Regions from separate parts of the Geobacillus sp. YHL genome, predicted to be linked through region 2. Evidence: riboswitches for the same ligand, from Rfam matches in the RefSeq annotation. Region 2 holds a riboswitch; the other holds the start of a gene.
The links. A riboswitch is a leader RNA that binds a small molecule or an ion and turns the genes downstream of it on or off. The one in region 2 is predicted to bind FMN.
Positions count from the first base shown of each region.

Region 1: it holds a riboswitch for FMN, as region 2 does, so the genes downstream of both, JCR24_RS03480 (ECF transporter S component) here and ribD (bifunctional diaminohydroxyphosphoribosylaminopyrimidine deaminase/5-amino-6-(5-phosphoribosylamino)uracil reductase RibD) in region 2, are expected to answer to the same signal.

Region 1 is NZ_JAEIGB010000002.1:192,205-202,732, reverse strand. It holds gene JCR24_RS03500 (bifunctional metallophosphatase/5'-nucleotidase) at 1-435, shown strand, start outside; gene pepT (peptidase T) at 604-1,839, opposite strand; gene JCR24_RS03490 (hypothetical protein) at 1,877-2,143, shown strand; gene JCR24_RS03485 (threonine synthase) at 2,482-3,696, shown strand; FMN riboswitch at 3,784-3,915, shown strand; gene JCR24_RS03480 (ECF transporter S component) at 4,070-4,654, shown strand; gene JCR24_RS03475 (sulfite oxidase-like oxidoreductase) at 4,730-5,347, opposite strand; gene JCR24_RS03470 (DUF969 domain-containing protein) at 5,692-6,378, shown strand; gene JCR24_RS03465 (DUF979 domain-containing protein) at 6,379-7,341, shown strand; gene pcp (pyroglutamyl-peptidase I) at 7,371-8,018, shown strand; partial or broken gene JCR24_RS03455 (transporter, sodium/bile acid symporter family protein) at 8,071-8,265, shown strand; gene JCR24_RS03450 (DeoR/GlpR family DNA-binding transcription regulator) at 8,722-9,513, shown strand; gene JCR24_RS03445 (ribulokinase) at 9,663-10,528, shown strand, end outside.
Region 2 is NZ_JAEIGB010000007.1:129,615-140,142, reverse strand. It holds gene lysA (diaminopimelate decarboxylase) at 1-1,283, shown strand, start outside; gene JCR24_RS09010 (DUF1002 domain-containing protein) at 1,356-2,234, opposite strand; gene JCR24_RS09005 (peptidylprolyl isomerase) at 2,419-2,859, shown strand; gene JCR24_RS17475 (hypothetical protein) at 2,846-2,974, shown strand; FMN riboswitch at 3,022-3,154, shown strand; gene ribD (bifunctional diaminohydroxyphosphoribosylaminopyrimidine deaminase/5-amino-6-(5-phosphoribosylamino)uracil reductase RibD) at 3,362-4,504, shown strand; gene ribE (riboflavin synthase) at 4,459-5,103, shown strand; gene JCR24_RS08990 (bifunctional 3,4-dihydroxy-2-butanone-4-phosphate synthase/GTP cyclohydrolase II) at 5,124-6,317, shown strand; gene ribH (6,7-dimethyl-8-ribityllumazine synthase) at 6,338-6,802, shown strand; gene JCR24_RS08980 (GNAT family N-acetyltransferase) at 6,914-7,270, shown strand; gene JCR24_RS08975 (DUF309 domain-containing protein) at 7,293-7,832, opposite strand; gene JCR24_RS08970 (segregation/condensation protein A) at 8,027-8,782, shown strand; gene scpB (SMC-Scp complex subunit ScpB) at 8,962-9,615, shown strand; gene JCR24_RS08960 (hypothetical protein) at 9,635-10,036, shown strand; gene JCR24_RS08955 (superoxide dismutase) at 10,393-10,528, shown strand, end outside.

The sequences.
Region 1 (10,528 bases), on a different contig from region 2:
ATTCGCGCCGATATTGAACAAGGCGAAGTGACGTGGGGCGAATTGTACAACGTTCAGCCGTTCAACAACCAGCTCGTGAAAATGACGCTTACCGGCGCGCAAATCCGCCAGCTTTTGAATCAACAATGGCAGCCAACCCAAACGCGCATGCTGCAAATCTCCGGCCTCCGTTATACATGGGGCGCCAGCAGACCGGCAGGGAACAAAGTCGTTGACATTCAGCTTCCTGATGGCACACCGCTGAACCCGGACGGCGAGTACACGGTGACGGTCAACAGCTTCCTCGCCGACGGCGGCGATGGGTTCACGGTGTTGACCCAAGGGACCAACCGCGAAGTAGGGCCGGTCGATTTGGATGCCCTTGTCTCCTACATTCGCGGCCTTGAGCAACCGTTCTCGGCACGAATTGAGGGGCGGATCAACCGTCTTCCGTAACAGGTGTTGACCGAGGAAAAAGGATGGAAGGGCGAACGGTCGCTTATCTAATGAAAAAGGTGTCCCCAAAAGACTCGGGACACCTTTTCTTCGCTTCGAATGGCGGGTTTGCTGCCGCATGTGCTTGAATGACCGAAAACAGATCGTTCAAGCGAGTGTTTCCGCAGCTTAAGATGCTTTTTGCTCGAACAGCTTGATGATCTCGACGATCACTTCGGCCGCTTTCACCATATTGTCGGCGGAAATGTACTCGTAGCGGCCGTGGAAGTTTTCGCCGCCGGCGAAAATGTTCGGCGTCGGCAGCCCCATATAGGACAGCTGCGACCCGTCCGTGCCGCCGCGGATCGGTTTCACCTTCGGTTCAATGCCCAAGTTCGTCATCGCTTCGTGGGCGATGTCAACAATGTGGCGCACCGGCTCGATTTTTTCGCGCATGTTGTAATATTGGTCGTTGATTTCGAGAGTGATTCGGTCGTTTCCATATTTTTGCGCAAGCGAAGCGGCGATCTCTTTCATTTTCGCTTTGCGAGCCTCGAACTGTTCGCGGTCAAAGTCACGGATGATGTAGTGAAGCTTCGTTTCCTCTACACTGCCTTGGAACGAAAGCAAATGGTAAAACCCTTCGTATCCTTCGGTATGTTCAGGCGCCTCATCGGCTGGTAGCTGTTGTTGGAATTCCATGGCGATTTTGATCGAATTGATCATTTTTCCTTTCGCCGTACCCGGGTGCACGTTTTTTCCTTTGATCGTGATTTTCGCTTCCGCCGCGTTAAAGCTTTCATATTCCAACTCGCCGAGCGGCCCGCCGTCGACCGTGTAGGCAAATTGGGCGCCGAATTTGGCGACGTCAAACTTGTGCGGCCCGCGGCCGATTTCTTCATCCGGTGTAAAGGCGACGCGCACTTTGCCGTGTTTGATTTCCGGGTGTTGAATGAGATAGTGCATCGCGGTCATAATTTCCGCGATCCCTGCTTTATCGTCGGCGCCAAGCAGCGTCGTCCCGTCCGTCGTAATGAGCGTATGCCCTTTGTAGTGGGCGAGCTCCGGGAAATCGTTCGGCGACAGGGTGATGCCCTGCTCTTTGTTTAAGACGATGTCCCCGCCGTCGTATTGGTCAATGATTTGCGGATTGACGTTGGCTCCCGTAAACTCCGGAGCGGTGTCCATATGAGCCAAAAAGCCGATCGTTGGCACATTTTTGTCCGTATTGGCCGGCAACGTCGCCATCACATAGCCGTTTTCATCGACCGTCACTTCTTCCATCCCGATCGCCTTCAGCTCCTCGACTAACATGTTCGCCAACTCCCATTGTCCTTGGGTCGAGGGGCACGTATGGCTGTTTGGATCGGATTGAGTGTTCACTTTCGCATAGCGGATGAAGCGTTCGATGAGTTCTTGTTTCATCTGTTCATCTCCTCATTTATTTATGTATGGAGGTCGTGTGACGTACGGCTCGTTCCACGTCAGCTTTCGCCCTCATTATCCTGACTGGGGTGGAAAAGCAGGCGGTGTTTTCCATATTTATTTTATCATAAGTGACGTAAACGGCAAAAAAGAAGGCTCAGCCTTTCATGACGAGCCAGCGTCGCAGGGGGAAGGGACGGGCGCATTCAACGCAAAAAGCGGTTCGCTGTCAGGAAGGAACCGCTTCTATGATTTCCGTTATCGGCCTTGCCGCTGTTACATCTTTGGGGCGCGCGCCTTATGATTTTTTTCGCTCTCCGCTTGTTTTTGAACAGCGAGATTTCCTGGCGTGGTCTTCGTCTCAAGATGATTCAAGCTTTCTTTTGTTTTTCTGTCCACTGTGATGACCTCCTTGCCATGCTTGTTAGATGAATGGCCGGCTCGATTACTGGCATGGTCCGCCATTTTCCCGACTATAGTGTTTGCCGGTGTCACGTGATTATGCACAAACAAGCAACTTGGTTTCTAAATATACCGGTAATGGCTATGGTATAATGAAAAGGCCGGTGCCTCGTCAGAAACGTGAAAGCAGGTGCTTCCTGCCTTGGGTGGATGAAACAAACGGAAAGGAGAAGCCAAACCATGCCATACAGCTACGTGTCCCATCTGTATTGTCCGAAATGTGAACGTACATATGATGTCGACCAAGTCCATCAACTTTGCGAATGCGGTTCGCCGCTTCTAGTCGCCTATGATTTGGAGGCGATGCGCCAAGAAGTGGTGAGGGAAGCGCTCAAGGAACGCGAACCGAGCTTATGGCGGTATCATGAGCTGTTGCCGGTGAAACATCCTGAACATATCGTCTCTTTAGGGGAAGGAATGACTCCGCTTGTGCCGATGCCGCGCCTTGGCCGGAACATCGGGATTGATTCGCTCTATATGAAAGACGAGGGAGTCATTCCGACGGGGACGTTTAAAGCCCGCGGGGCGGCGGTTGGGGTTTCCAAAGCGAAAGAACTGGGCGTCAAACAGCTTGCGATGCCGACCAACGGCAATGCGGGAGCGGCGTGGTCGCTGTACGCGGCTCGGGCGGGCATCCGTGCGACGGTCGTCATGCCGGTCGATGCGCCGGAACTGACGCGAAAGGAATGCGCCATCGCCGGAGCGGAATTGTATTTCGTCAACGGTCTCATCAGCGATGCTGGGCAAATCGTGGCGAAAGCGATCCGCGAATATGGCTGGTACGATGCGTCGACGTTGAAAGAACCGTACCGGATTGAAGGAAAGAAAACGATGGGGCTCGAGATCGCTGAACAATTTTCGTGGCAGCTTCCGGATGTCATTTTGTATCCAACTGGCGGCGGCGTCGGACTCATCGGCATTTGGAAGGCGATCAAAGAACTGCAGGCGCTCGGCTGGGTGAACGGCCACATGCCGCGGCTTGTCGCTGTGCAGGCCGAGCATTGTGCGCCGATCGTCAAAGCGTGGCAGGAGAAAAAACACGAATCGGAGTTTTGGCCGAATTCCCATACGGTGGCGTTTGGCATCAATGTGCCGAAAGCGCTCGGTGATTTCCTTGTGCTTGAGGCAGTGTATAAAACGGATGGATGCGCCATTGCGATCAGCGATGAGGACATTTTGGCGGAACAGCGGGCGGTGGCGAAATTGGAAGGGGCGTTCATTTGCCCGGAAGGAGCGGCGGCGTTTGCGGCGGCCCGCCAACTGCGCGAGAGCGGCTGGATTCGCGATGGGGAGACGGTCGTCGTACTCAACACGGGGACGGGATTGAAATACGCCGATTTGGTTCAAGTCGCCCTGTCGGTGCTCGAGCCGGGGGATCTGCTTCCGAACCGGTGATCATCAAGGAGAGAGCAAAAATCATAGACAAATCAAAAACGGAATTGTATACTAAAATCATCGGAATAATTTTAAAAATGAGAAGCGATTCGTCTTCGGGGCAGGGTGAAATTCCCGACCGGCGGTGATGGGGCGTACGCCCCTCAGCCCGCGAGCCGCAAGGCAGGATCCGGTGCGAGTCCGGAGCCGACAGTATAGTCTGGATGGGAGAAGATGAAGGTTTGCCGGCGTTTGGCCTCATGCGCCTGACGTTTAGTTGAGTTCGCCCTTTTTTCTCCCTTAAGCCTCCTGGGGTTTAAGGGTTTTTTATTGGCGTCCGCTCGGCAGCCTTCTTCTTGTGAGGATGGATCACGAGAAGGAGAGAAGAACAAGCATGAAATCACTCAACATCCGCACCTTTGTGGCTGTCAGTGTCTTGAGTGCTGGTGCGTACTTGCTCATGATGCTCAATTTTCCGCTTCCGCCATTTCCGAACTTTTTGCTGATGGATTTCAGCGACATCCCGGCGCTTGTCGCCGCGCTTTTGTATGGCCCGCTTGCCGGCGTGTCTGTGGAACTGTTGAAAAACGTGCTGAACTATTTTCTTGTCGGCAGCGCCACTGGCGTTCCAATTGGACAGATCGCTAACTTCACTGCCGGGGTGGCATTCATGTTGCCTGTTTCCTATATTTATCGAAAAGCTGCGTCAAAAAAAGGCATGTTCCTTGGACTGGCGGCAGGAACAGCGACAATGGCTCTGACTATGAGCGTGCTCAACTACTATGTCTTTTTGCCGGCGTACACGCTCTTCCTTGGCGCTCCGGCCATGAGTGCGCCAGAAACAAAAGCATTGGTCATTTCGGCCATTTTGCCGTTTAACGCGGCAAAAGGAGTGCTCATGGCTGTTGTGTTTATGTTTCTCTTTTTGCGCCTTCGTCCATGGCTGCAAAAACAAGCTGTCGCTCGCCGGGCGGCATAACCAAAAAACGAGGGTTTCTGCGTAAAACCCTCGTTTTTCATTTCTATTGTCAATACGCGGTTTGATCCGATTCCCTCACCAAAGCCGAAACTTTGGCACCGCTTCGGCGAACCGCTCTTCTTTAAACGGATTGGCGGTCATCGAATAGCCTCGCTCTTCCCAGTAGCCCGGCTCGTCCTTTTTCATGAAGCGGATGCCGGACGCCCATTTCGCCCCTTTCCATAAGTAAAACGTCGCCGGCGGAATAAAGCGGAGCGGATAGCCGTGCTTCGGCGAGATGTCTTGCCAATCGTGATGCTTGTCTTTCCACCGGTAGACAAACAGCGCATCGTCGCCCATCAACGCCTCAAGCGGCAAGTTCGCCGAATAACCAAACCGATCGCCGTTTAAATATCCATAAATTTTCACGTATTTGACATCGGGATGCAGCTCCACAAAGCGCAAAAATTCGCGGAAGGCGATGCCTTCAAACGTCGTGTCGAATTTCGACCACGTCGTTACGCAGTGCATATCCACGGTCGAAATCGTCTTCGGCAGCCGCATCACCTCTTGATACGACAGCGTCACCTCTTCTTTCACTTCCCCGAACAGCCGAAAATTCCACGTCGCTTCATCGAATTGGTACACGTCTCCTTCATGCAAAATCGGCCATTTTTCAGTTTCAAATTGGCCGGGAGGGAGTTGTTTTGTCATGGTCGGCACTCCTTTTTTCAGCGAAAATTCTCTTAATTACTTATGATACAAATGATACAAAATAAGGGGCAAGGGCTGCAATGAAGAGGAGGTGTAATGTATCATGACGGGTTCGGTCCGGTTGCCGTTTTATTTTGTTAAAGTAAATTTTCGGAAAGTATTTATTGATTTTTCATTTTTCTTAATTATATAATGATAATAACAAATTTGAAACTATTGTTCCGAAATACGGAACAACAGATGAAGGAGAGAGGGGTTGACTGAGAAAGAAAACAGGATGGGCTGCTATGCAACGATTTGGATGAACATTTTCCGTAAAATGCGCTGGAGAGGGGAAGAAGAACATGGTGCTCATTGGAGTTTTGATCGTTATCATCGGCTTTATTGTTCGCATTAATCCACTTCTTGTCGTGACAGCGGCTGGATTGGTGACAGGACTTCTCGCCCATCAATCGCTACGTGACATTATCGAGCAATTCGGGACGGCGTTTACGACCAACCGGTATATGGCGGTGTTCATCGCCACATTGCCTGTCATCGGCCTTTTAGAACGTTTTGGTTTGCGTGAGCAGGCAGAGAGTGTCGTGGCAAAAATCAAGGCCGCGACAACAGGACGAATTTTAACCGCCTATTTGATTATACGGGAAGCAGCTGCGGCGGCTGGGCTTACTTCCATTGGCGGACATGCCCAAATGGTTCGCCCGCTGGTCGCTCCGATGGCAGAAGGAGCGGCGGAAGCGAAATATGGAAAACTTCCGGATCGTGTCCGTGACGACATTCGCGCTCATTCCGCAGCGGTGGACAACATCGGCCTGTTTTTTGGCGAGGATGTGTTCATCGCCATCGGAGCGATTTTGTTGATGAAAGGGTTTTTTGATCAAAACGGCATTCCGTCTGATCCGCTGCATATGGCGTTATGGGCAATCCCAACCGCCGTGGCCGCGTTGATCGTTCACAGCTTCCGCCTCCATCGGCTGGACCGCTCCCTTCACAAGCTCCTTCATCGGGAGAATGGAAAGGGGAGAGAGTGAATGTGGCTGTCCATTGAAACGGTGTACATATTTTTAGGCATTGTCGTTGTGTTGGGAAGCTTATGGACCTTTGCCGATCGTCAAAACCCGAAGCGCTTCACATCGGGGTTGTTTTATTTTCTTTACGGGGTGGCATTGCTGTTCGGCAGCGTCATTCCCCCGTTTTACACCGGGGTGCTTGTGCTCATTATGGTGGCAATTGTTGGAACAGGGGGATTGAATCTCGGGAGCTACCAAGAGGCGACGCCGGAAGAGAGAAGAAAACATCGCGATCGGCTGAAAAATCGTTTGTTCATCCCTGCCCTGTTGATTCCGATTTTGACTGTCATCGGCGTGACATGGCTGAAGAATGTAAAAATCGGGAACACCTTCCTTTTCGATCCGAAAAACGTAACCCTTGTGTCATTAGGGATGGCGACGTTCATTGCATTGCTCGTCAGCATGGCGATGACCCGATCGACTCCGGTTGTGGCGGTCAAAGAATCGCGCAGACTTCTGGAAGTAATTGGATGGGCTGCTCTCTTGCCGCAGATGCTGGCGACATTGGGGACGATCTTTACGACCGCTGGGGTGGGCGCCGCTGTTTCCAATTTGGCAGGAAGCATGATTCCGACTCATTCGTTGTTTTGGATTGTGGTGGCCTATTGCATAGGGATGGCTTTGTTTACGATGATTATGGGCAATGCTTTTGCCGCGTTCCCGGTCATGACAGCAGGGATCGCCGTTCCACTGCTCATTAAACAATTTGGTGTGGATGCGAATCATGTGGCCGCTCTCGGGATGTTTTCCGGCTACTGCGGCACCTTGATGACGCCGATGGCAGCGAATTTCAACATTGTGCCCGCCGCTTTGCTCGGCTTGAAAGATAAAAACCACGTGATCCGCGTGCAAGTACCGACAGCATTGATTCTGTTGGCGTTCAACATCGCTGCAATGTATGTGGTCACTCTCATCGACTTATAATCTCATGATCGAAAAGGAATGAAGAGGCAATGAAAAAAGTGCTTGTGACAGGATTTGATCCGTTTGGAGGAGAAACGGTGAATCCATCGCTGGAGGCGGCCAAGCAATTAGCTGGATGGAAAACGAACATGCATATCGTTGAAGTTCGAGAGATTCCAACGGTGTTTGGCAAGGCGCTTGAGCAGCTGTACAGCGCGATTGAACACATCGACCCTGACATTGTCATTTGCGTCGGTCAAGCCGGCGGGCGTCCTGGCATTTCTGTTGAAAGAGTGGCGGTGAATGTGAATGATGCCCGCATCCCCGACAACGAAGGCCATCAGCCGACGGATGAGCCCGTTGTCCCCGGCGGCCCTGTCGGCTATTGGTCAACTTTGCCCGTCAAAGCGATTGTCCATGAGTTGAGACGTCATGGCATACCGGCCTCTGTCTCTTATACAGCTGGGACGTTTGTCTGCAATCATGTGTTTTACGGGTTGATGCACTACATCACCCAATCGAAGAAGCCCATTCGCGGCGGATTTATCCATATTCCGTATTTGCCGGAACAAGCCGCCCGGCATCTCGGGCAGCCCAGCATGGCATTAGAAACGATCGTGGAAGGGCTGCGTCTTGCCATTGACGTGGCGGTCGAACGTGAAGAAGATATCCAAGCGGTTGGCGGGCACATTTGTTGAGGAGGATTCCATTTATGACGATCATAGAGAAAATTAGTTCTTTTGCAGGAAAATGGAAGTCGGAATGCAAAACTCCGGATTGGGCGTGGCGATCGCCACAGCCAATTTCTCACCCTTGGCGGCTGTTCCAAGCGCCATTTTCAGCGTGTGGCACAACATATCTGGATCGATCCTCGCGGCGATTTTCAGCCGGATGAATGAGGAGGATCATCATAGGATTGGATTAAAGGAAAAATCAAGGGCGTAGAAGAAGAAAAGAAGATCGTCAACAGCGGCTTTGTAAGAGAGGGCCGCTGTTTTTTAATTGTATATCCTACAAGGATATTTCTATATTCGGACATCTATCAACCGTCATTTTGTCAATCATGTTTTTTCGAGAGACAAATTCATTCACATGACAACAATAGATGGATGTTCAACAAAAGTTGTACTTGACCGTTTCAAAACACGCCATACTTCCTTCTGCAATGAAAAACCAGTAAAACAACGATTTTATACAGGGGAAAACGAGAAAAATCCTCACTTGTCAAGTACACGTTGTGTGGTGATGAACCAATAAGGTTTCAATATAGGGGAAAGGCCCTAAAAAACGTAAAATTCCTTAAAAACGATTTGTGTGTTATATTAGAAAATAGATAATAATAAAAAAATAATAGTTGTTTTTTGTGGGATTCATCAATTTATTTAGAAAGGATGGAGTAGTATGATGATAAAACATGGCCAGTTGGATATGACGTGGGTGGGAAATGAGAGGCAGGCACATATTTTAAAACTTGTTGAGGAATTCGGGTCAGTTCGGGTGGCGGATATGAGCAAAAAATTTAACGTCACCGAAGAGACGATTCGCAGGGATCTTGAACGGTTAGAAAGGGAGGGATTGCTGAAACGTGTACATGGAGGGGCGGTATCCATAAAAAAAAATCAAACAGAAATTCCGTTTTTTAGGCGTCAATCGATTAATATAAAAGAAAAACAAGTGATAGCACAAAAAGCAGCAACTTTTATTGAAAATGGGGATATTATTGCTTTGGATGCCAGTACTACTTCATTGCAAATGGCGAAATACATCCAAGATAAAGAGATTACGGTGATTACAAATTCGATTGCTGTAACGTTGGAGTTAGCAGGGAGAGAAGAAGTCACACTAATCACTATTGGTGGGTATCTTTTAGATAAATCGATGTCATTTGTTGGGATATCTGCTCAAAAAGTTATTGATGATTACCATGTAGATAAGTTCTTTTTCTCATGCACTGGATTTGATGTGCAGAGAGGGGTTAGTGAAGCTCATGAAATGCAGGCCCAGACAAAGAAAAAATTTATTTCTATATCGGATCAACTTTTTTTGCTTGCTGATCACAGCAAATACGGAACAAAATCATTGATTCGGGTAGCTGATTTGGAGGATGTGGATTATTTAATTACGGATGACAAAATGTCTGTGAATGACATGAGAAGCATCAGAAGTTTGGGAATCAATGTTGTTTTGGCTTAACAAAGATGAAACCCCACAAAAATATAATATATTTCAACTTATTTTTTTGTTTTATAATCTCTAATTCAGAAAAAAATATACAAAATGATGTTGAAAAACAAAAATGAATTAATTATAATAATAGTCAAACAATATAGAGGTGAGAACTTTTGAAAGACAAATATGTATTTGGAATAGATTTTGGTACTGAATCCGCTAGAGGTGTACTAGTAAGTACGAAATCAGGGGAAGTCATCGCCTCAGCCGTCTCCTATTATCCTCATGGGGTAATCACAGAGAGGCTACCTGAGTCTGGAGAACTGCTTGAGCCCAATTGGGTGCTTCAACATCCGGGAGATTATTTATATGTATTAAAAGATATAGCAAAACAATGCTTAAAAGGTTCTAAGGTTAACGTCCAAGATGTGATAGGTATCGGGATCGATTTTACTGCGAGTACGATTTTGCCTATTTTTAAAAGTGGTGTTCCCCTTTGTTTTGATCAGAAATACAAAAAAAACCCACATAGCTGGGTTAAGTTATGGAAGCATCATGCAGCACATAAACAAGCCCAACTTATCAATAAAGTAGCACTCGAGAGAAACGAACCCTTTTTGCGTAGGTATGGAGGGGAAATCTCTGAGGAGTGGATGTTGCCTAAGATTTTACAAATATTGCATGAATCCCCGGAGATCTATGATGCTGCAGATAAATTTATCGAAGCCGGTGATTGGATTGTTATGCAGTTGGTTGGGGAAGAAAAACGGAGTTCATGTATGGCGGGGTATAAGGGGTTATGGAGTAAGCATGAAGGATTCCCCTCTAAGGAATATTTAAAATTTGTTCATCCGCGCTTCGAAAACTTAATTGGTGAGAAATTATCGGACAATATTTATCCAATTGGTTCAAGAGCAGGTTTTCTATCCCGAAAAATGGCTTTGGAATTAGGATTAACTGAAAGTGTTGCTGTATCTGTTGCAATTATTGATGCCCATGCTTCTCTGTTGGGTGCTGGAATAAATAAACCTAGAACAAT
Region 2 (10,528 bases):
GGCATTTGGAAATCGGCGGCGTCGATGTGGTCGAGTTGGCCAAAACGTATGGCACGCCGCTTTATATTTATGACGTTGCGTTGATCCGCGCTCGGGCGCGCGCGTTTAAAGAAGCGTTCCAGCGCCACGGCGTGCGGGCGCAAGTCGCGTATGCGAGCAAGGCGTTTTCCGCCGTCGCCATCGTGCAGCTGGCCGCTGAGGAGGGATTGTCGCTTGACGTCGTCTCAGGCGGTGAGCTGTATACGGCGCTTGCGGCCGGTTTTCCGCCTGAGCGCATCCATTTTCATGGCAACAACAAAAGCCGGGACGAATTGGCGATGGCGCTTGAACACGGCATCGGCTGCATCGTTGCCGACAACTTTTACGAACTCGAGCTGATCGAAGAGCTGGCGGAGTCATCCGGTCGGACGGTGCCGGTTTTGCTCCGCGTGACGCCGGGGGTCGAGGCGCATACGCACGATTACATTTTAACCGGGCAAGAAGATTCAAAGTTCGGCTTTGACTTAAACAACGGTCAGGCGGACGAGGCGTTTCGCCGTGTCATGGCATCGGCCGCGTTTCAGCTGCTCGGCGTTCATTGCCATATCGGCTCGCAAATTTTTGAAACAGCTGGGTTTGTGCTCGCGGCGCAAAAAGTGTTTGCCAAGCTGGCGGAGTGGAACAAGGCGCACGGATTTGTCCCAGCGGTTGTCAATCTTGGCGGCGGCTTTGGCATCCGCTATACGGAGGAAGACGACCCGATTCCGGTGACAGCGTACGTCGACTGCATTGTGGAAGAGGTGAAAAGGCAGGCCGAAGCTTGCCGCTTGCCGTTGCCGGAAATTTGGATCGAGCCGGGCCGGTCGCTCGTGGGTGATGCCGGAACGACGATTTATACGATCGGTTCGCGCAAAGAGGTGCCCAACGTCCGCACCTATATTGCCGTTGACGGCGGCATGAGCGACAACATCCGTCCGGCGCTTTACGGAGCGAAATACGAAGCCGCGCTCGCCAACCGGGTGTTCGGCGAGCCGACGGAAGTCGTATCGATCGCCGGGAAGTGTTGCGAGTCAGGCGACATGCTCATTTGGGACATCGCCCTGCCGGAAGCGAAGCCGGGCGATTATTTGGCCGTTTTTTGCACCGGCGCTTACGGCTATTCCATGGCGAACAATTACAACCGTCTGCCGCGCCCAGCCGTTGTGTTCGTTGAAAACGGCGACGCCCAGCTCGTTGTGAAACGGGAGACATATGAAGATTTGATCCAATATGATTTGCCTTTGAAAACGAAAGTGAAAAAGTGAAGGCCGCCGGTTGGAAAGAGAACGGCCTCCACAAAGAAAAGGCGCCCGCTGCTTTTTTTGGGGCGCCTTCTTTCATTGTTGATTTGAGGAAAATGCTGATTTGATCGCGTTCCAAATTTCTTTCAAGATGTCGATCAGATTTTGAATGAACGTTTTCCCTTCTTCTGACTGCAAAAACGCCGATAGCTGTTCTTTCGCCTTGCTCAGCTGATCATTCACTTGATCCCAATTAATATGGGCATTTTGCATTTTATGGAAAAGGGAAATCAGGTTGTTGATTTCATTCTCGCTCAGCGTAATGCCAAGGTCGTTGGCGATTTTTTCAATAAGGGCGCGCAAATCAGCGTCCGTCTGCGGTGGGTTGTTGGCGATTTCTTGTTTGATTTTCGCCAGCAGGGCGACCGCTTTGTCCGCGCCGATCGAATCGGCGAGCTTCGCCGTCTGCACCATTTCCTCGTTCGCCACTTTTTTGACATCATCAGGGATGGCTTGGTCCGAGGAAATTTCATACGCCTTCATCAGCCCCGTCAGCGCTGCGGTGCCGGAAACCGGGAACGGAGCAGTGATGTAAATATCGGCATCTTTCACCCCTGCGGTGATCAAGGCGTTTGTATACATCTCTTTCGTCACCCATGTGATGTTGTGCGTTTCGACATGAAGCCCCGAGCCGGGCTCTTTTATCGTGATCATCGACGACGAGATGGCGCGCGTGCCGATTTGCGCTTTCGGAATGAGTCCGTCCAAATATTTATGCTCCTCAACGTTTGAGACGGTGATCGTTTGCGCCCCGTCCGGCGCCTTCATTTCGTCGAGCACTTTTTGCTTTTGTTCATTCGTTAAGTTTTCCCCGAGCGTCACAATGACATCGCCCGGCGCGGCATCGGCCGCTGCGATGCCCGGAGATGCCAGCAGCACCGCCCAAAGCAGCGATGAAGCGATCGTTCGTTTCACATAGCTCGCCTCCTGTTTACGAAAATGCATTATCATTATACCGTACGCTCGCCTGCTTGGCTATCGGAAAAACGCGACGCGGTCAGGCGGCGTGCGAATTTGAAAAGACATTTTTTCTTTTGTTTCACTTGGCCATCATGGTATGATAAAAGCAGTTTCGATGTCGAAAAGGAGCTGGATGCTTGTGGCGAAAAAAGGATATATTCTCATGGAAAACGGCGGGAAAATCGAGTTTGAACTGTTCCCAAACGAGGCGCCGGCGACGGTGGCCAATTTTGAGAAGCTCGCAAACGAAGGCTTTTATAACGGGTTGACGTTCCACCGCGTCATCCCTGGATTTGTCAGCCAAGGAGGATGTCCACGCGGCAATGGAACGGGCGATGCCGGCTATACGATCCCGTGCGAGACGGACAACAATCCACACCGACATGTCACCGGCGCGATGTCAATGGCGCACCGCGGCCGCGACACCGGCAGCTGCCAGTTCTTTATCGTCCACGAGCCGCAGCCGCACTTGGATGGGGTGCACACCGTCTTTGGCCAAGTGACATCGGGCATGGACGTCGTGAAGACGATGAAAAACGGCGACGTGATGAAGGAAGTGAAAGTATTTGACGAACCGTAAACAGCGCATGAGCGAGGATGATCGGACTGTTCGAAACAACTGGCGCTTGTTTTTCTTTTTGCTTGCGGCCAGCCTGTTGTGGGGAGCGGCGTATTGGATTTGGGTTGCGGAATGATGATGCAGGGCGTTTCGTGTGGTATAATGAACATAACGATATCGTGATGCATCCTTCGGGGCAGGGTGAAATTCCCGACCGGCGGTGATGGGGCTTTCCGCCCCTCAGCCCGCGAGCCGAAAGGCAGGATCCGGTGCGATTCCGGAGCCGACAGTATAGTCTGGATGGGAGAAGGATGCCAATATGCGCACGGCTGTTTTCGGCCGGTTCAGACCGCGTGGGCAGCGTCTGTCGGCCGACTAGGCATGGTAGTATCTTTTGTTTCCGACCGGCCGGTATAGCCTGCTTGGCGAACATGTGTTTGTTTGCGCATCATTGGTCATTCTCTCATCGATGAGCCCCCGGGGACATCCCGGGGGTTTCATTTTTATTGAAGGAGGGAGTGCGGTGCATAACGATGAACATTATATGCGGCTCGCTCTCGATGTGGCCAAAGCTGGAGTCGGGCAAACGTCTCCCAATCCTGCCGTTGGCGCGGTCGTTGTCAACGGTGGGACGGTTGTTGGGCTTGGCGCCCATTTGAAAGCGGGTGAGCCGCACGCGGAAGTCTATGCGATCCGCATGGCTGGCGAGAAGGCGCGCGGTGCGACGGTGTACGTGACGCTTGAGCCGTGCAGCCATTATGGAAAAACGCCGCCATGTGCCGATTTGCTCATCCAGGCGGGCGTCCGTCGCGTCGTCGTTGCCACGACCGACCCGAATCCGCTTGTCGCGGGAAAAGGGATTGCCAAGCTGCGCCAAGCGGGCATTGACGTTGATGTTGGCGTATTAAAAGACGAAGCGGACGAATTGAATCGGATGTTTTTCCACTATATCGCCGCAAAAACGCCGTTTGTCACGTTGAAGTTCGCATGCAGCCTCGATGGCAAAATCGCGACGGCGACGGGGGAAAGCAAATGGATTACATCAAGCGCGGCGCGTGAGGATGTCCATCGCCTTCGTGCGCAGCATGACGCCATTTTGGTCGGCGTCAACACCGTTTTGACCGACAACCCGAAGCTTACCGTCCGCTTTGGGGAAAAGCGGAAAAATCCGCTCCGCATCATTTTGGATACAAAATTGCGTACACCGCTTGACGCCCATGTCGTCGCTGACAAGGAAGCAGAAACGTGGATCATCACCGGCGGCGTCAGTCGGGAACAAGCGGCGGCGTATGAGCGCCTTGGGGTGCGCGTATTTTCAATGCCGACGGCCCAGATCGATGTCCGCGATGTGCTCCGTCTGCTTGGGGAGCAGGGAGTCATGTCGCTGTTTGTCGAAGGCGGCTCGCGCGTTCATGACAGCTTCCTCCGCGCGGGAGCAGTCAATGAGGTCATCGCCTATATCGCTCCGAAGCTGATCGGCGGCCGCGGGGCGCCGACGCCGGTCGGCGGCCTTGGCTTCGCCCGGCTTGCTGAAGCGGTGGAGCTTGACATCCGCCGCATCGAGACGATCGGCCCGGACATCAAAATCGTCGCCGCGCCGAAACGGAAGGAGGAATCGTTGTGTTCACTGGCATTATTGAAGAGATCGGCACGATCGAACAAATGAAGCAAACCGGCGATGCCATCGTGATGACGATTGGCGCCAAGCGGGTGCTCGAAGATGTGCGGCTTGGCGACAGCATCGCCGTCAACGGCGTCTGCTTGACCGTCACATCGTTCACCGAACGGCAGTTTACGGTCGATGTCATGCCGGAGACGGTGAAAGCGACGGCGCTAAAGACATTAAAGCCGGGATCGAAGGTGAATTTGGAGCGGGCAATGGCGGCTGGAGGACGGTTTGGCGGCCATTTCGTCACCGGGCATGTGGACGGCGTCGGGCGCATCATCCGGCAGTGGCCGAAAGCGAACGCCGTCTACTATGAAATCGAAGTGCCGGCCTCGCTGCGCGCCTATATGATTGAGAAAGGATCGGTCGCAGTCGATGGGACGAGCTTGACGATTTTCGGTCTGAGCGAGCGCACGTTCATCGTTTCACTCATTCCGCATACGCGTGAGGCGACGATTTTAGGCGAAAAGCGGCCGGGCGATCTCGTCAATATCGAGTGCGACATGATCGGCAAGTACGTCGCCGCTTTCCTCACCGCGAAAGCGACGCCGACCTCCAAATTGACGGTCGAATTTTTGGAGCAGCACGGCTATAAATAGTGGAAAAGGGGGCAAGCTTGATGTTTGACACGATTGAAGCAGCGCTTTCGGCGCTGAAAAACGGAGAAGTGATCATCGTTTGCGATGACGAAGACCGCGAAAATGAAGGCGATTTTGTCGTGCTGGCCGAAAAAGCTACTCCGGATGTCATTAACTTTATGATCACTCATGGCCGCGGGCTCGTCTGCGTGCCGATTACGGAGGAATTGGCGGAGCGGCTCGAGCTTGAGCCGATGGTCACTCATAACACGGACGCGCATGGCACAGCGTTTACGGTGAGTGTCGACTACAAAACGACAACGACGGGAATCAGCGCCTACGAGCGGGCGGCGACGATTCAGGCGCTGCTTGATCCGAATGTGAAAGCGAGCGATTTTAAACGTCCTGGCCACGTTTTTCCGTTGATTGCGAAAAAGGGGGGCGTCTTGCGGCGCGCCGGCCATACAGAAGCGGCGGTTGATTTGGCCCGTTTGTGCGGCGCGAAGCCGGCCGGCGTCATTTGCGAAATCATTAAAGAGGACGGGACGATGGCTCGCGTTCCTGATTTGCGGCAAATCGCCGATCAGTTCGGATTGAAAATGATCACGATCAAAGATTTGATCGCCTATCGGAGTCAGCGGGAAAAGCTCGTGAAACGGGAGGTGGACGTTTGGCTGCCGACCGAATTCGGCGAATTTCGCGCCATCGGCTACACAAACGTGCTCGACGGAAAAGAGCATGTGGCGCTTGTCAAAGGAGAGATCATCCCGGATGAGCCGATCTTGGTGCGCGTCCATTCCGAATGCTTAACTGGCGATGTGTTTGGCTCGTACCGGTGCGACTGCGGTCCGCAGCTGCATGCGGCGCTCAGGCAAATCGAGGCGGAAGGGCGCGGGGTGTTGCTTTACATGCGCCAAGAAGGGCGCGGCATCGGCCTTATGAACAAGTTGCGCGCTTACAAGTTGCAGGAGCAAGGTTATGATACGGTCGAAGCGAACGAAAAACTGGGCTTCCCCGCCGATTTGCGCGATTATGGCATCGGGGCGCAAATTTTGAAAGATCTTGGCGTGACGAAAATGCGCCTGCTCACGAACAACCCGCGCAAAATCGCCGGCTTAAAAGGGCATGGACTCGAAGTCGTTGAACGGGTGCCCATTCAGATGCCAGCGAAAAAGGAAAATGAAAAATATTTGCGCACGAAACATGAAAAATTAGGACATATGCTTCATTTTTAATGATGGGAGGAGCAACGAACATGCGCATCATTGAAGGAAACTTAGTCGGCACCGGATTGAAAATCGGCATCGTCGTCTCTCGTTTTAACGAATTCATCACGGGCAAGCTTTTATCTGGGGCGATCGACGGCTTGACGCGCCATGGCGTGAGCGACAGCGACATCACTGTCGCCTGGGTGCCGGGTGCGTTTGAAATCCCGCTTGTGGCGAAAAAAATGGCGGAATCGAAGCAGTTTGACGCTGTCATTACGCTTGGCGCCGTCATCCGTGGGGCAACGAGCCATTTTGACTACGTCTGCAGCGAGGCGGCCAAAGGCGTCTCCCACGCGGCGCTTGCAAGCGGTGTTCCGGTCATTTTCGGCGTGTTGACGACGGACACCATTGAACAGGCGATCGAGCGGGCCGGCACGAAAGCGGGCAATAAAGGATGGGAAGCGGCGGTGTCGGCGATCGAAATGGCGAACGTCTTGCGGACATTTGCGTAAAAAGGCATGAAATGGTTCACAATATCGGTGAGAATGTTTATAATACGTATAGAGAAAATGACAAAAACTTTTCCATTTCGGAAAAGCGTTTGTCGATAATGAGGGATTTTTATGTTAATCCGTTACCGAAAAAACTATGAGAAAATCGCCATGGGACTGTTGTCGTTTATGCCGACGGAAAAAGACCTGAAACGGCTGCAGCAGACGATGAAACAGTATGAAACAAACAACGATTGGCAGCTGTTTTTATGGAAAGAAGGGGATGACATCGTCGGCATTATCGGCGTCCTGTTGCGCGCTCCTGATGTTGTGGAAATCCAGCACATCAGCGTCAATCCGTCACACCGCCACCAAGGGATCGGAAAACAGATGGTCAAGGCATTGAAAGAGGTGTACCCGGGCCGCCGATTGTGCGCCAACGAGTGGACCGCCTCGTTTTTCGATAAATGCCATGCGTGCAACGAATAACGAAACTAGCGCGGTGCCGCGCTCAGGCGGGCGGCGGAGGGGGAGGGAAGCCAACTCCTTCCGCTTTGGCCCGTTTTTTTTGTTCGCGTGCGGCGATGACGTCCGAGCGGTCGCGGCGCCGGTGTTTATCCACAAGATCAAGGTTGGCTAGGTCGCTGGCTTGCCCCCAAACGAGCTGCCGGCGGGCGCAGGCGGCCTGGCATTGCTCATAAAGGGAACGGTCGCGAATCGGCAGTTCGACGCTTTCGTACGGTTCGCCGCGAGTGATCCGCCCAGCCGTCTCGTCGAGCAAGCGGGCGAGCGCCTCGTCATCGAGGCCGAGCCGCCGGATCATCTCTTGCGCTTCGTCAAGCAGCGCCCGCGCCCGTCGAATGAGGCGGAGCGCGCCGGAAGTGTTGCCGCGCCGGTAATGGTAAAAAGCGACCGCCATTTGAATGAGCACAAGCCAACCTTTGTTTCGACCGTCTTGTTTCCAATGTTCCTCCAAAATCTCGTGGCATTCGAAATAATCGCGGTCGCTATGGAAATGGACCAAATACTCGATATACGCTTTTGGATACATCGGCCATCGTTCCTTTCAAAAGTGGGCCGCGCCATGTGAAGGCGGACGGCTCTTCTTCGATTATACGGCTTCGGCGGCCTGCGGCGCAAAAAAGAGACTGTTTTCCGTTCGCTTCGCCGCTTCGTTATGATACAATAAATGTACTGCAGCTGGAGACGAGCCTACCGGGCGGTGGTTCTGGAAAAAATGGTGGGATGGATGTGCAATTGCCGTACAACGTCAAAATCGAAGCGTTTGAAGGGCCGCTTGATCTGCTTTTGCATTTGATCAACCGCTATGAAATTGATATTTATGATATTCCGGTCGCGCAAATTACGGAGCAGTATATGGCGTACATTCACGCCATGCAGGAGCTTGAGTTGGATATCGCCAGCGAATATTTAGTGATGGCGGCCACCTTGCTTGCGATCAAAAGCAAAATGCTGTTGCCGCCCTCCAATGAGGAAGCTGTCGACGGCGACATCGAGTGGGGCGATGACGGGGACCCGCGCGAGGAGCTGACGCAGCGGCTGCTTGAATATAAAAAGTTTAAAGAGGCGGCGCGCGAACTGAAGCGGCGCGAAGAGGAGCGGGCGCTTTTGTTTACAAAGCCGCCGAGCGACTTAAGCGCATACGCGGATGAGAAAAAGGCGGCGCCGCTGGATGTGAACGTATACGATATGCTTGGCGCCTTGTCGAAGCTGTTGCGCCGCAAAAAACTGCAAAAACCGATGCGGGCGAAAATCTCCCGCCAAGATATTTCCGTCGAACAGCGCATGGCGGAAATTTTGCATGAACTAAAGCAGGCGAACGGGCGGAAAAACTTTTACGAGCTGTTTCCGTCCTACGATCGTTCGTATATCGTCGTGACGTTTTTGGCGATTTTAGAGTTGATGAAGCAAGACGAAATCATCGTTGAGCAAGAACGGAATTTCAGCGATTTGTTTCTTGTGGTGAAACCAGCCGGTTGAGGCGGTGCGGTTTGGCCGCGGCGGTTCGCTGCGGCGGGCCGCTTTTCTTTTGTTGTTTGTTTGCCCATGCCATGATAAGGCGGAGAGTTGACTCACATTGGGGTGAGAAGACTTGGGAAACGACGAAAACAGGAGGAAAGGAGGAGGGGCGCCAACGAGTTTGGCGTGGCAGAAGGGCGATGGAACAAAACGAAAGAGAAAAAAAGGGAGCCGGCGCGCTCAAGCCGGCGAAGGCGATTGTCGAAGCGCTGTTGTTTGCTGCCGGTGACGAAGGGCTGTCGCTTTCACAAATTGCCGCTGTGTTGGAAGTCAGCGAGCTAGAGGCGAAAGCGGTGATCGAGGAGCTTCAACAAGACTGCCGACGGGAAGAGCGCGGCATCCAGCTTGTCGAACTTGGCGGCGTGTTTTTGTTGGCGACAAAAAAAGAACACGCCCCCTATTTAAAGAAGTTGGTCGAAGCGCCGGGAGCATCGCCGCTGTCGCAGGCGGCGCTTGAGACGCTCGCCATTATCGCATACCGCCAACCGATTACACGCGCGGAGATTGAGGAAATTCGCGGTGTAAAAAGCGACAAGCCATTGCAGACGCTGATGGCACGGGCGCTCATTAAAGAGGTTGGACGAGCCGAAGGAACCGGGCGGCCGATTTTGTACGGGACAACCCCGGAATTTCTCGATTATTTCGGGCTAAAAACGCTCGAGGAGCTGCCGCCGCTGCCGGAATGGGCGGACGATGGCGAATCCGAGCGGGAAGCGGATTTATTTTTCGAAAAATTAGCAGAAAATTTGAGCGATGGGCAGCCGGAATATGGTAAACTAAAGAAAAATGGCTGATCGGGGAAGGAGAGCGCTCATGAACGTTTGCCGCCTGTACGGTGAAGAGCTGCAAAAGTCGCAATCGAACACGTTTGAAGACTATTTCAACCGCTCGGAAGTCACGTACCGCGACGGGGGCGAAGAGCGGACGCTGTCTGTGTTGTATTTGCGCCATTTTGAGGCGGCGCTGCTTGATTGGCTGCCGTATGAAAGCGATCCACTGTTTACGGCTAACGGGCGCGACATTCGTTTGCGCGACATCATTGCTCTTGTCTGTTTATGGAAAAATCCGGCGTATCGGCAGCGAAAGCGCGTCTATATTCACGATGAAGAGGAATTGCGCCGTTATTTTGCCGAGGTAGACGCCAAAACGCTGCAGGCGCTTGTCAGCGAATGGGCGGAAACCGGCGAGTGCCGCTTGCCTGAACGGTCGGCGTAACGAGAAAATGCGGTTGGCGCCGCGTTTTCTGTGCGTCCGGACAAGGAAACCGTTTGGTGCAGCCGGCGGTTTGCCAAAGTAGCCTGCCTTTTTCAGAAAAAAGGGGGGCTGACCCAAAACGCGAATATGTTTTGGGTCAGCCCGATTTTTTTGAGCGGTTTATCTATGGCTCATTTGCAGACCCGCCGCAGGGAAGCATTGCGGCGATTCTGTTCTTCCTTGCTGTCTTTTCCTATGATGACTGCCCTCGCTCCTCTATGTATGAGCGGCCGGGAATTTGGGTGAATGCGGACAAGAACGATTTCCCCATGACAGCATACGATATGGCGAACAAAACAGGAGGAGGTTTTTACCAAATGGACGATCAGGTGTTGTTCGCCCAATATGCGGCTAGGGTGAACGAATGGGGAAATCAAGTCAAGGAGACGCTCGCTTTGCGTGGGGCAAGCACGGATGGCGCTTCGTCGCTGCTCGAGTTTATTGCCGAGCATG